Regions from separate parts of the Rothia sp. P13129 genome, predicted to be linked through region 1. Evidence: riboswitches for the same ligand, from Rfam matches in the RefSeq annotation. Region 1 holds a riboswitch; each other region holds the start of a gene.
The links. Region 1 has a riboswitch for S-adenosylmethionine ahead of ACN081_RS04840 (AMP-binding protein). Riboswitches for the same ligand answer to the same signal wherever they lie in the genome.
Positions count from the first base shown of each region.

Region 2: it holds a riboswitch for S-adenosylmethionine, as region 1 does, so the genes downstream of both, metX (homoserine O-acetyltransferase MetX) here and ACN081_RS04840 (AMP-binding protein) in region 1, are expected to answer to the same signal.
Region 3: it holds a riboswitch for S-adenosylmethionine, as region 1 does, so the genes downstream of both, ACN081_RS08005 (nuclease PIN) here and ACN081_RS04840 (AMP-binding protein) in region 1, are expected to answer to the same signal.

Region 1 covers NZ_JBLXYA010000005.1:42,446-45,611, forward strand. The annotation lists gene ACN081_RS04835 (LLM class flavin-dependent oxidoreductase) at 1-892, opposite strand, end outside; SAM riboswitch class IV at 991-1,103, opposite strand; SAM riboswitch class I at 1,279-1,367, shown strand; gene ACN081_RS04840 (AMP-binding protein) at 1,373-3,166, shown strand, end outside.
Region 2 covers NZ_JBLXYA010000007.1:579-3,744, forward strand. The annotation lists gene ACN081_RS05790 (S9 family peptidase) at 1-1,662, opposite strand, end outside; SAM riboswitch class IV at 1,831-1,950, shown strand; gene metX (homoserine O-acetyltransferase MetX) at 2,067-3,161, shown strand.
Region 3 covers NZ_JBLXYA010000012.1:4,303-7,468, forward strand. The annotation lists gene ACN081_RS07995 (DUF6350 family protein) at 1-712, opposite strand, end outside; gene ACN081_RS08000 (plasmid stabilization protein) at 897-1,346, opposite strand; gene ACN081_RS08005 (nuclease PIN) at 1,343-1,537, opposite strand; SAM riboswitch class IV at 1,569-1,697, opposite strand; gene ACN081_RS08010 (SNF2-related protein) at 1,843-3,166, shown strand, end outside.

The DNA.
Region 1 (3,166 bases):
GCATGGCAAGAATCTTCACGTCATCACGACGGCGTCCGGAACGCTCAGCCTCATCACGGATACGAGAGGTCACATGCCTGGTCAAATCTGGACGTAAAGCAGAAATGAAAATCGCTTCGGCATGTTTTCCAGAAAAAGCCTGACCGCGAGAAGACGCACCAGCCTGAAAAATTACGGGAGTACGCTGAACAGACGGCTCGGTCAAAGAAATTCCAGGAACTTGAAAATACTTGCCTTGATGCAAAATAGGATGAATTTTCTCAGGATCTGCAAAAATTCCGCGCTGACGGTCACGTAGCACCGCTCCGTCTTCCCAAGAGCCTTCCCATAACTTATAACAGACGTCGAGAAATTCGTCAGCAATTTCGTATCGTTCATCATGCTCAATCTGACCGGCAAGCCCCTGATTCTCTGCCGCAGATTGAAGATAAGAAGTCACCACGTTAAAACCAACACGACCACCCGTTAAATGATCTAACGTTGCATAAGAACGAGCCAAAGTATAAGGCTGGTTATAGGTCACGGCAGCTGTCACTCCAAAACCAAGATGTTCCGTGACCGCTGCCATCGCCGAAATCTGTAAGAACGGATCACCTACCGGCACCTGTGCACCATCACGAAGTACGGGTGCAACAGAATCCTTATATACGTCGTATACGCCCACCACATCAGCGATAAAGACCGCGTCAAAAAGCCCTTTTTCGCATACTTGAGCTAAATCTGTCCAATATTTAATGGTGTTATATTCATCGGCTCGCGAGCGCGGATGACGCCATAATCCGAAGCTTTGGTGGCTTGTTGTGGTCATATCAAACGCGTTGACAACGATACGTTTTTTAGAAGAAGACGGTGTCGTAGTGGGTTGTTCTGTCGTGGCGGTATGAGTTGCCATAAGTTTTTCCTTTGCGTTCTTAGAGGAGAGGGCACTCCTCTATGAGGCGTGGCATATTGAGAACCATATTTTTCGGTGTTGATATGCCCGACGCATAGGCGCCGTATTTGCCGTTGTGATTATTTTGAGCCGGATCTTCATCTGGGGCACCCCGCTACGGGAAGAGGGTTGCCGTCCAACAAGCCAGAGCTTGACGTTGGAACTCGTGATCGCTGGGTTTAGCTTATAAAAAGTTCTTCTTGGCACCCAAGAGCTTCAGTGTTTATTGCGGTGGGTGACGTTCGCTAAGGAATATGACTCTATGCAACGTGATGTGTTCATCTGCTGGCAATGGAAAGTAACGTCTAGATGAATGTGTACGGAAGGTATTACGGTAGAACTCGTCTAAACCATCCAGAGCGACTGAGAGACCTGGCTCTAAGACGTCGCAGCAACCTCGCTTATGCGGTGGTGCTAATGCCAGAAACGATGGGAGTATCTATGTCGTATTGTTCGTCTTTTTCTTATTCAGACCCTCGAAATCAGGTGCAGAATCCGGCAGATGTTTCGGATCAAGAACGTATTGATTTTTGGGCAAGGCAGGCTCGAGAACGTCTTAGTTGGGGGAAGCTATGGGATGAGGATAAAACGCATGAGTTTATTCCTCCTCGTTTGGTAGACGTTCGTGAAGATGGTGTTCAAGAATTTTCTGTTCCAACGATTAAGTGGTTTGAGGGTGGTCAGCTCAACGTTGCCTATAACTGTGTGGATAGGCATGTAGAGCAAGGTTTTGGCGATAAGGTTGCGCTTTTCTTTGAGGGTGAACCTGGTGATCGTGAAGCTATCACTTATGCTCAGTTGCAACGCCGTGTGGCTCAGGCGGCACATGGTTTAGAGCGTTTGGGTGTGGTTAAGGGTGATCGTGTTGTTGTTTATTTGCCGGTGATTCCTGAAACTATTATTTTTGCTCTTGCCTGTGCGCGTATTGGGGCGATTCATTCTCTTGTTTTTGGCGGTTTTTCGGCGGAGGCTTTGAAGTTTCGGGTAGAGGATACTGGTGCCAAGGTATTAATTACAACTGATGGTCAGAATCGTCGGGGTAAGGTTGTTCCGGTCAAGTCGATAGCGGATGAGGCGTGTTCGTCTGAGAATAATATTGAGCATGTGGTGGTGGTGAACCGTACCTCAGCTACCGAGCAGGAAAGACAGCGTGTTCCGTGGTGTTTGGGGCGAGATGTTTGGTTTCACGATTTGATTGAGGGTGTTCCAGATACGCATGATTATTCATTGCATGATGCTGAAGATCCGTTATTTATTATTTATACGTCGGGGACAACGGGCCGACCTAAGGGTCTTGTTCATACTATGGGCGGGTATTTGACGCAGACGGCGTATTCTCATGCGTTACTTTATGATTTGTTGCCTGATGTTGTTGATGCTGATGGTGTGCTTCGTCCTGATGAGTTAGCTACTTGTAATGATCGGCAAAAAGTTGCGGATACTGTTCATTGGTGCACAGCCGATTTGGCGTGGGTGACAGCTCATACTTATGAGATATATGGGCCGTTGGTCAATGGCGTGAGTCAAGTAATTTTTGAAGGTACACCTGATACTCCTACTTTTGAACGGCATTTTGAAGTGATTGAACGCTATGGTGTCACAAACTATTACACGGCACCAACGTTGATTCGTTCGTTGATGGGGGCTTTCCCGCATGGCCCAGAGTCGGGAAAGTATGATTTTTCGTCGGTTCGTCTTTTGGGTTCTGTGGGTGAGTCGATTAATCCACAAGCTTGGTATTGGTTACGTGAGCATATTGGTTCTGGTCGTGCTTCCTTTATTGATACGTGGTGGCAGTCTGAGACGGGTTCAACGATCTGTTCTCCTCGCCCGCATGATCCTCAGTTTGCGCCTGAGGGAACTTTTGAGCAGGGTACTCCAGGTATAGCTGTCAAACCAGGTTCTGCTACTCGTGCTATTCCGGGGGTTTCTGTGCGTGTTGTTGATGAGCGCGGTGAGCCGGTTCAGACGGGGGCTCAAGGGTTCATTGTGGTTGATAAAGTGGGCCCTTCGATGGCTCGTACTGTGTGGAAAAATCCTCAGCGTTATCTTGATTCTTATTGGAGACATTATGGGGAGCGTGGCTGGTTTTTAGCTGGAGATGGCGCAAAGCAAGATGAGGACGGGGATATTTATATTCTGGGCAGGATTGATGATGTTATTAATATTTCGGGTCATCGTCTTTCGACAATTGAAATTGAGTCAGCTTTAGTGCGTCATGAGGCTGTGGTTGAG
Region 2 (3,166 bases), on a different contig from region 1:
CCCTAAGAACTCCGTAACATCAACAAAATCAGTAAAAGTATTCTTCTTCTGAAGTTTCTTACCATCTTGATACCACTGGCGTCCCATCTCGCCACCACCACGAATATGCGCCACCACATAAATCACGCCACGATCTAGAAGCGACAACCTCGCTATAGAGAAATAAGGATCTATCGACACCTCATAGGAACCATAACCATACTGGAACACGGGATGCTGCTGAGACAAATCAAGATCAGCACGATGAATAACAGAAATAGGAATCATCGCACCATCACGGGCAGGTGCCCACATGCGATACGCCTGATAATCCTCAGCATGATAATCGCCTAATACGGGGGTCTCACGGCGAAGAATAAGCTCCTGAGTACGCGGAAAATAGTCATAAATTCGAGGGGGAGTCACCCACGACGTGTACGAAATACGAATGACCGGCGAATCAATAGAAACATGAGAAACACCAGTCGTATAAATTTCCTCCACAAAACCGGTCGGCTCACTAAAAACAACCCCCGCATTCGACTGCGAACGCAACAAGGCGCGCAAACGGTCTAAATCGGCAAGAAAAACTCGTACCGTCGTATTCTCACGAGCCGTCACCACAAGATGAGTTGACGAAAAATCAAACCCCTCAATACGCACCTCAGAACGATGAGGCATAACTTTAAGCCATAACTGACGGTACTGCTCAAAAGGCTGAGACGTTGGATAAGGGGCAAGCACAATTTCTGAGTTAAGAGCGTCAGCATCATGCATGATGAGAACATAAGGCACACCATCAATACGAATAGGCTCAACACCGTATTGCACACGATGCTTCTTACCAATAACCAACAAAGGCTCAGCCGACATATCTTGAAGCGGAACTAAACGAACCTCCGAAAACTCAGAAGAAAATGACGTAATAACGATATGAGTCCGGTCAGCAGAAAGAGCGCTGCTAAGCCACATCGCATTGTCATGCTCGGTGAAAAGAACACAATCTTCTTCCCCCGCACCAATACAGTGAGCCCGTATCTCATATGGGCGCCATGACTCATCGACAAGAGAATAAATAAGGGTTGATGCATCAGGAGTCAAATATGCGCCACTAAAAATGCCGGGCAAAGTCTCCTCTGAAAGAGTCAATGTCTCTAAATCTAAGAAATACTGGGTATAGCGTTCATCGCCAGAATCATCAACACCAAAGCTCAACAAAGAACCATCTAACGAAGGCGAAAAAGACCCAAGAGAAAAGAACGGCAACTCTCGTGCAAACTCATTACAATCAAGAATGACCTGCTCTTGATCAAGAGGAACACCCGCCTGAACCTGCGGAGGAGAAAACATCTCCACCTCACCACCGTCTACCAAAGCAGGCACACGACAAAATACAGGGTACTGTTCACCCTCAATCGTCCGCGAAAAATACCACCAATCTCCATGGCGAGAAGGAACAGAAAGATCCGTCTCTAAGGTACGCTCCTTAATCTCCTGAAAAATACTTTCACGAAGTGCTTGCTGTGACTGAGTGGACTGCTCTGTATAAGCATTTTCTGTATTGAGGTACTCCACCACCTCAGAATCGTCCTTAGCACGAAGCCACTCATAATGGTCAATAAACGTATCGCCATGATGAACACGTGAAGACTCCACACGCTTCGTAACAGGTGCTTGAGACATGAAATGTACCTCCGAAAAGAAAAATAGATAATGCGCCCTTAAAACAACGCGACATGAGAACTATTCTAAAGACAAAATATGACGAAACAAGACAAACTACCGCATGAGAACGTAAAGAAGAAGAAACGGCTCGACCCACAACAAACCACTCAGATACGATAACAATACGGTCAAGAGCGCTAATACCAAGACTCAGCTTATTAGCCGGCAACCCTCCACTCGCGGCGGGGTGCCACTGAGACAGACCCGGCACCAGAAAAACACTCTTAGACGGTGCAAGCGCGGGAGCAGTACGCACTACCTCCTCAACATAAGAGCCTGCACACCAAACAGGCAACACACTAGAGGAAACAACAGTGCAGATACAGCCCCAATCTACTACAACAATAGTTATTGGAGCATCTATGAGTACCCCAACAACACTCACTTACCAACACCACACAACCATCGAGACACTACCCCTAGAATCAGGGCACACACTACCCAACGCAACTATCGCCTACGAAACATGGGGAAACCTCAACAAACACAAAGACAACGCCGTGCTCATCTTACATGCCCTAACAGGAGACACCCACGTCGCCCACAACGAACACAACACTACTTACGGCTGGTGGGAAGAGCTCGTTGGAGCAGGAAAAACCATCGACACAAACACCTACTTTGTCGTAGCACCGAATATTCTCGGAGGCTGTAACGGAAGCACCGGAGCACACAGCACACACCCACACAAACAACCCCCACAACCATGGGGGTCATCCTTCCCAAGACTCACCGTACGAGACACCGTACACGCCGAAAAACATCTAGCAGAAGCACTCGGCATCACACAATGGGCACATGTTATAGGAGGATCCCTCGGAGGAGCACGAGCCTTAGAATGGGCCATCACCTACCCCGAAAACGTACGTCACTGCGCCGTCATCGCCTCCGGCGCATACACCACCGCAGAACAACTAGCCTGGGCACAAGCACAAAACCTTGCTATCCGCAGCGACCAACACTTCTACGGAGGCGACTACTACGATAAACAACCTCCCAGCCAAGGACTAGGGATAGCTCGACGCATCGCACATATCACCTACCGAACCTCAGAAGAACTCCACACCCGATTCGGACGCACACAACAAACACAAAACAGTACACAATACAGCGTGGAATCATATATGGACTACCACGCGCATAAACTCGTGCAACGTTTTGACGCAAATAGCTACCTCAGCATTAACGAAATACTCATGAGCCACGACATCACCCGAAATCGTGGAACATTACACCAAACACTGCAACGAAGCCAATGCACATGGACCATCGCCTACGTGCACAATGACAGACTCTTCTACCCAGAACAATCACATGAACTAGCCCGCGCCTTGCCCCAACCGGTACAAGCACAAGCTATCTACTCTCCAGCTGGACACGACGGATTCCTCCTAGAAACAAAACAACTACAAAAAATCCTAGAACCAGCTCTAAAACAAGGCAGAAAAACCCACTAACAACA
Region 3 (3,166 bases), on a different contig from region 1:
CATCGCTCCAATGCCAGAGCAAAGACAAGCTCAGTAATAGCCCTCCACAGCCAATAAACGCAAGAACTGCCACGATTGATGCGCGAAGAACCGTCCAAACATAAGAACCCGCCCAACGTGAGTACTGGCTAAACTGAGCAACCCATTCTGCAGCGTTAACACCGATCATTCTCGCCAAAGAACGAGACTCGTACCAGCCACCAAGAATAAGCCCTGATAAAACGACCCAACACGGTACAAGTGCAGAAGCTACCGGGTACGCTACCGCAGCAGTATCTGTTGTCAAAAGGCTCAAGCCCCCAGCACAGGCACTATAAGTGATAGCTCCGGTTAATGTTGGTATCCAGAATTGTCCCTCACGAGATGCTTGAGCTAAGACTCGTCCTGAACGGAAACATAACCATAAGGGTATCAGCGTTAAACCCAACGGGATAAAGCTCATCGTCCCCTGAATATCGGGGGTGTCTCCATACGGGGCAGAGATGTTCAGATGAAGAGGAACCCCATGGATTAGAAGCCACATTTGGCTAACTAAAACTGCCATAGCGTAGAGGTCACGCTGTTCAAAACCGCCGGTAAACCATACGGCACCCAGTAGTAGCACTACAGCAAAGCAAGAGTAGAAGGCAGTACGAAAGAGTTCGACAACCCCCTGTAGCCAGAGGGGCATCGGTATCGAACGTTGTTGAGGTTTCATCACGCTGGTTTTCATCGTCTTTTATCTTGTCATGAACTCTATTGAACTCTGAAGTTCACACAGCTTTTCTCATCCAAATGAGACATAAACCAAGGATTTTCTTCACCGCGTGCACCCCACTGAACCATACCATGTATGCCGGTCAAGACGCTAAGCTCATCACAGCCTACATCTTAAGATCATGCAAAAGACACAGTGTTTATAGTCCTCGCGCGGTGTTTTCATGCAACGGATTAACGGCAGGGACTCCCCAGCGACGATAAATATCTGCTTTAGAAGAAACTATTTCTAGCTGATGCACTTCAGCGGTAGCAGCCATGAGCCCTTCAAGTGCGGCGGTAGGCAATGGCGTATAAGGGCCTTCTGGTGAGGGGCGTTCTTCAGCACGAATTTGGCGACCGGCCCATGCCAAAGATACGTTCGTATCAACGTCGAGGACCTGCCCGCTAAAACGTTCGAGAAGTTCGTTAACCCACCGCTCTGTTTCAGGGTAGGGGTAAAGCCCTTTAAGTTCGCCTAGGCTAAGTGCTGATATGTACATCACCATATATGAGCGACGGCGAAGAAACGCAACGACCTGCGGATGTGGTGTGGCTTTGCGAATCTCTGCTAGTACATCAGAGTCTAGAAGTAGTCCTCTTATACTCATGCTGCTTGTAAGATACCGTATTCCTGGTTAGGGATACCGTGCGGATTAGGAGAGAGCAAAAAGTTAAGAAACTCAGAACGCTCATGGGAAATACGAGTGTAATCTTGAATGCTTACGGCAGCGTAACCGCCACGAGTTTGAGCAGAAGAAACAGGTTGAATATTGTGCTGAGGGCGAGCGGTGTTGTGCATGATACAACTGCGCTGAATGCGCTTTCCTTTCGAAGTGCTCTTGTCCGTACCAGCCTGCGTACTATGACGCGAATACGAACCGCTTCGTCATCCGAGCCACCCGTGAACATGGGGTTGGCGTTCAACTAAAGTCGGAGCTTATCAGTTGAAACTCTTGAAGCTGAATCCAGAATAACGCAACCACCACAAAAAACAAAGAGCTCAACCCAAAATATTTGAGAGATTTAGGCTACACCAGCTTTGGTGCAAGCTCATCCGGTAACCTAGAACATATATGCACCCTGCCAGCAGAGGATACAACCACCGTGAATGCACCATCAGCTTTCCCCAGAATCCCCGTCAGCGCAGCAAAAATTATCCAGCAAGTAGGACACCGCACCTACCTGCGCGGAAAACAATACATGCAAGAAGGCAAAGTCGCCCGATACTCCTACGACGCCCAAGCACACATCCTGACAGGAACAACCTACGGCGACGCAACAGACCCATACCTCAGCAAAATTGTCTTCCCCGCAGAACAGGTTGAAGGATCCCTCGCTTTCTCCGCACGATGCACCTGCCCAGTACGCACCGACTGCAAACACTCCGTAGCCATCATGCTCACCGCCATCGAAAGAGCCGAAAAAGTTAGCAAAGCTCAAAGTTCCACTCAACGCGTCACAGACGGACTCAGCGAAGAACAGCTCAAACACCACGGAATCACTACTGCACAAGAGCTAGCAGAACAACAAAAAATGTCGACATGGCGCAGAACACTGTCACAAACACTGGCGCAGCATCACCGGATACCCTACGAAAATAACAGCAATACCATCGCCGCTCTCGACCTCAAAATGCACGTTAACTCCCGCTTCGCACTCGGTAGCGGTCAACACAAAACACCACGTATCACCCTACAAGCACGCCCACTCGTCCAAGGTAAAAACAACCGTTGGATTAAAGACGGCATCAACTGGGAACACTTCCAAAAAGATTACACCGGAAAGACAAGCAGCCACGCCCTCCGACCCGAACACGAACGATGGTTGCGAGAGTTCTACTCCATCATCAGACCTTGGCAATCAGCGTATACTTCCCACCGCGATTGGGTAACACTTTCTACGGTTAACTCGTCCCTACTATGGAAAGTACTCAAAAAAGCAGAAAAAATAGCACTGCCCATCCTGTTAGAGGGAACACCCATCACTACGGCGCACACCGAAGAAGCCACGCTAAAAGCAGAACTTCACAGCTACAAAGACGGTCTACGCATCACACCAACACTCACCACAGGAGAAAATGCCTTCCTCGCATACTACTGCCACCCAATAGGCCAGCCCCGCAACGGATTCATTGCCCTCGGGCACAAAGCACAAGAACACTACAAAGCCACAGCACAAGCTGAACATTGGGAAACAACCCTACCTAGCGCCATCAATCCAACACGTCTCAACGACCGATACGCCGCAGCCGACCTCATTTTCATTCCCCTGAAAGAAACACTCAACGGCGCAGCAGAAACCCTTATCCGAGAAGAACATATCGAAATCCCCTCACAAGATATCAATAGTTTCTATCAAGAGTTCTACCCATATCTCACACGCAATATCAGCTTCTGCACCAACGACGCAACGATACAACCACCCCAAG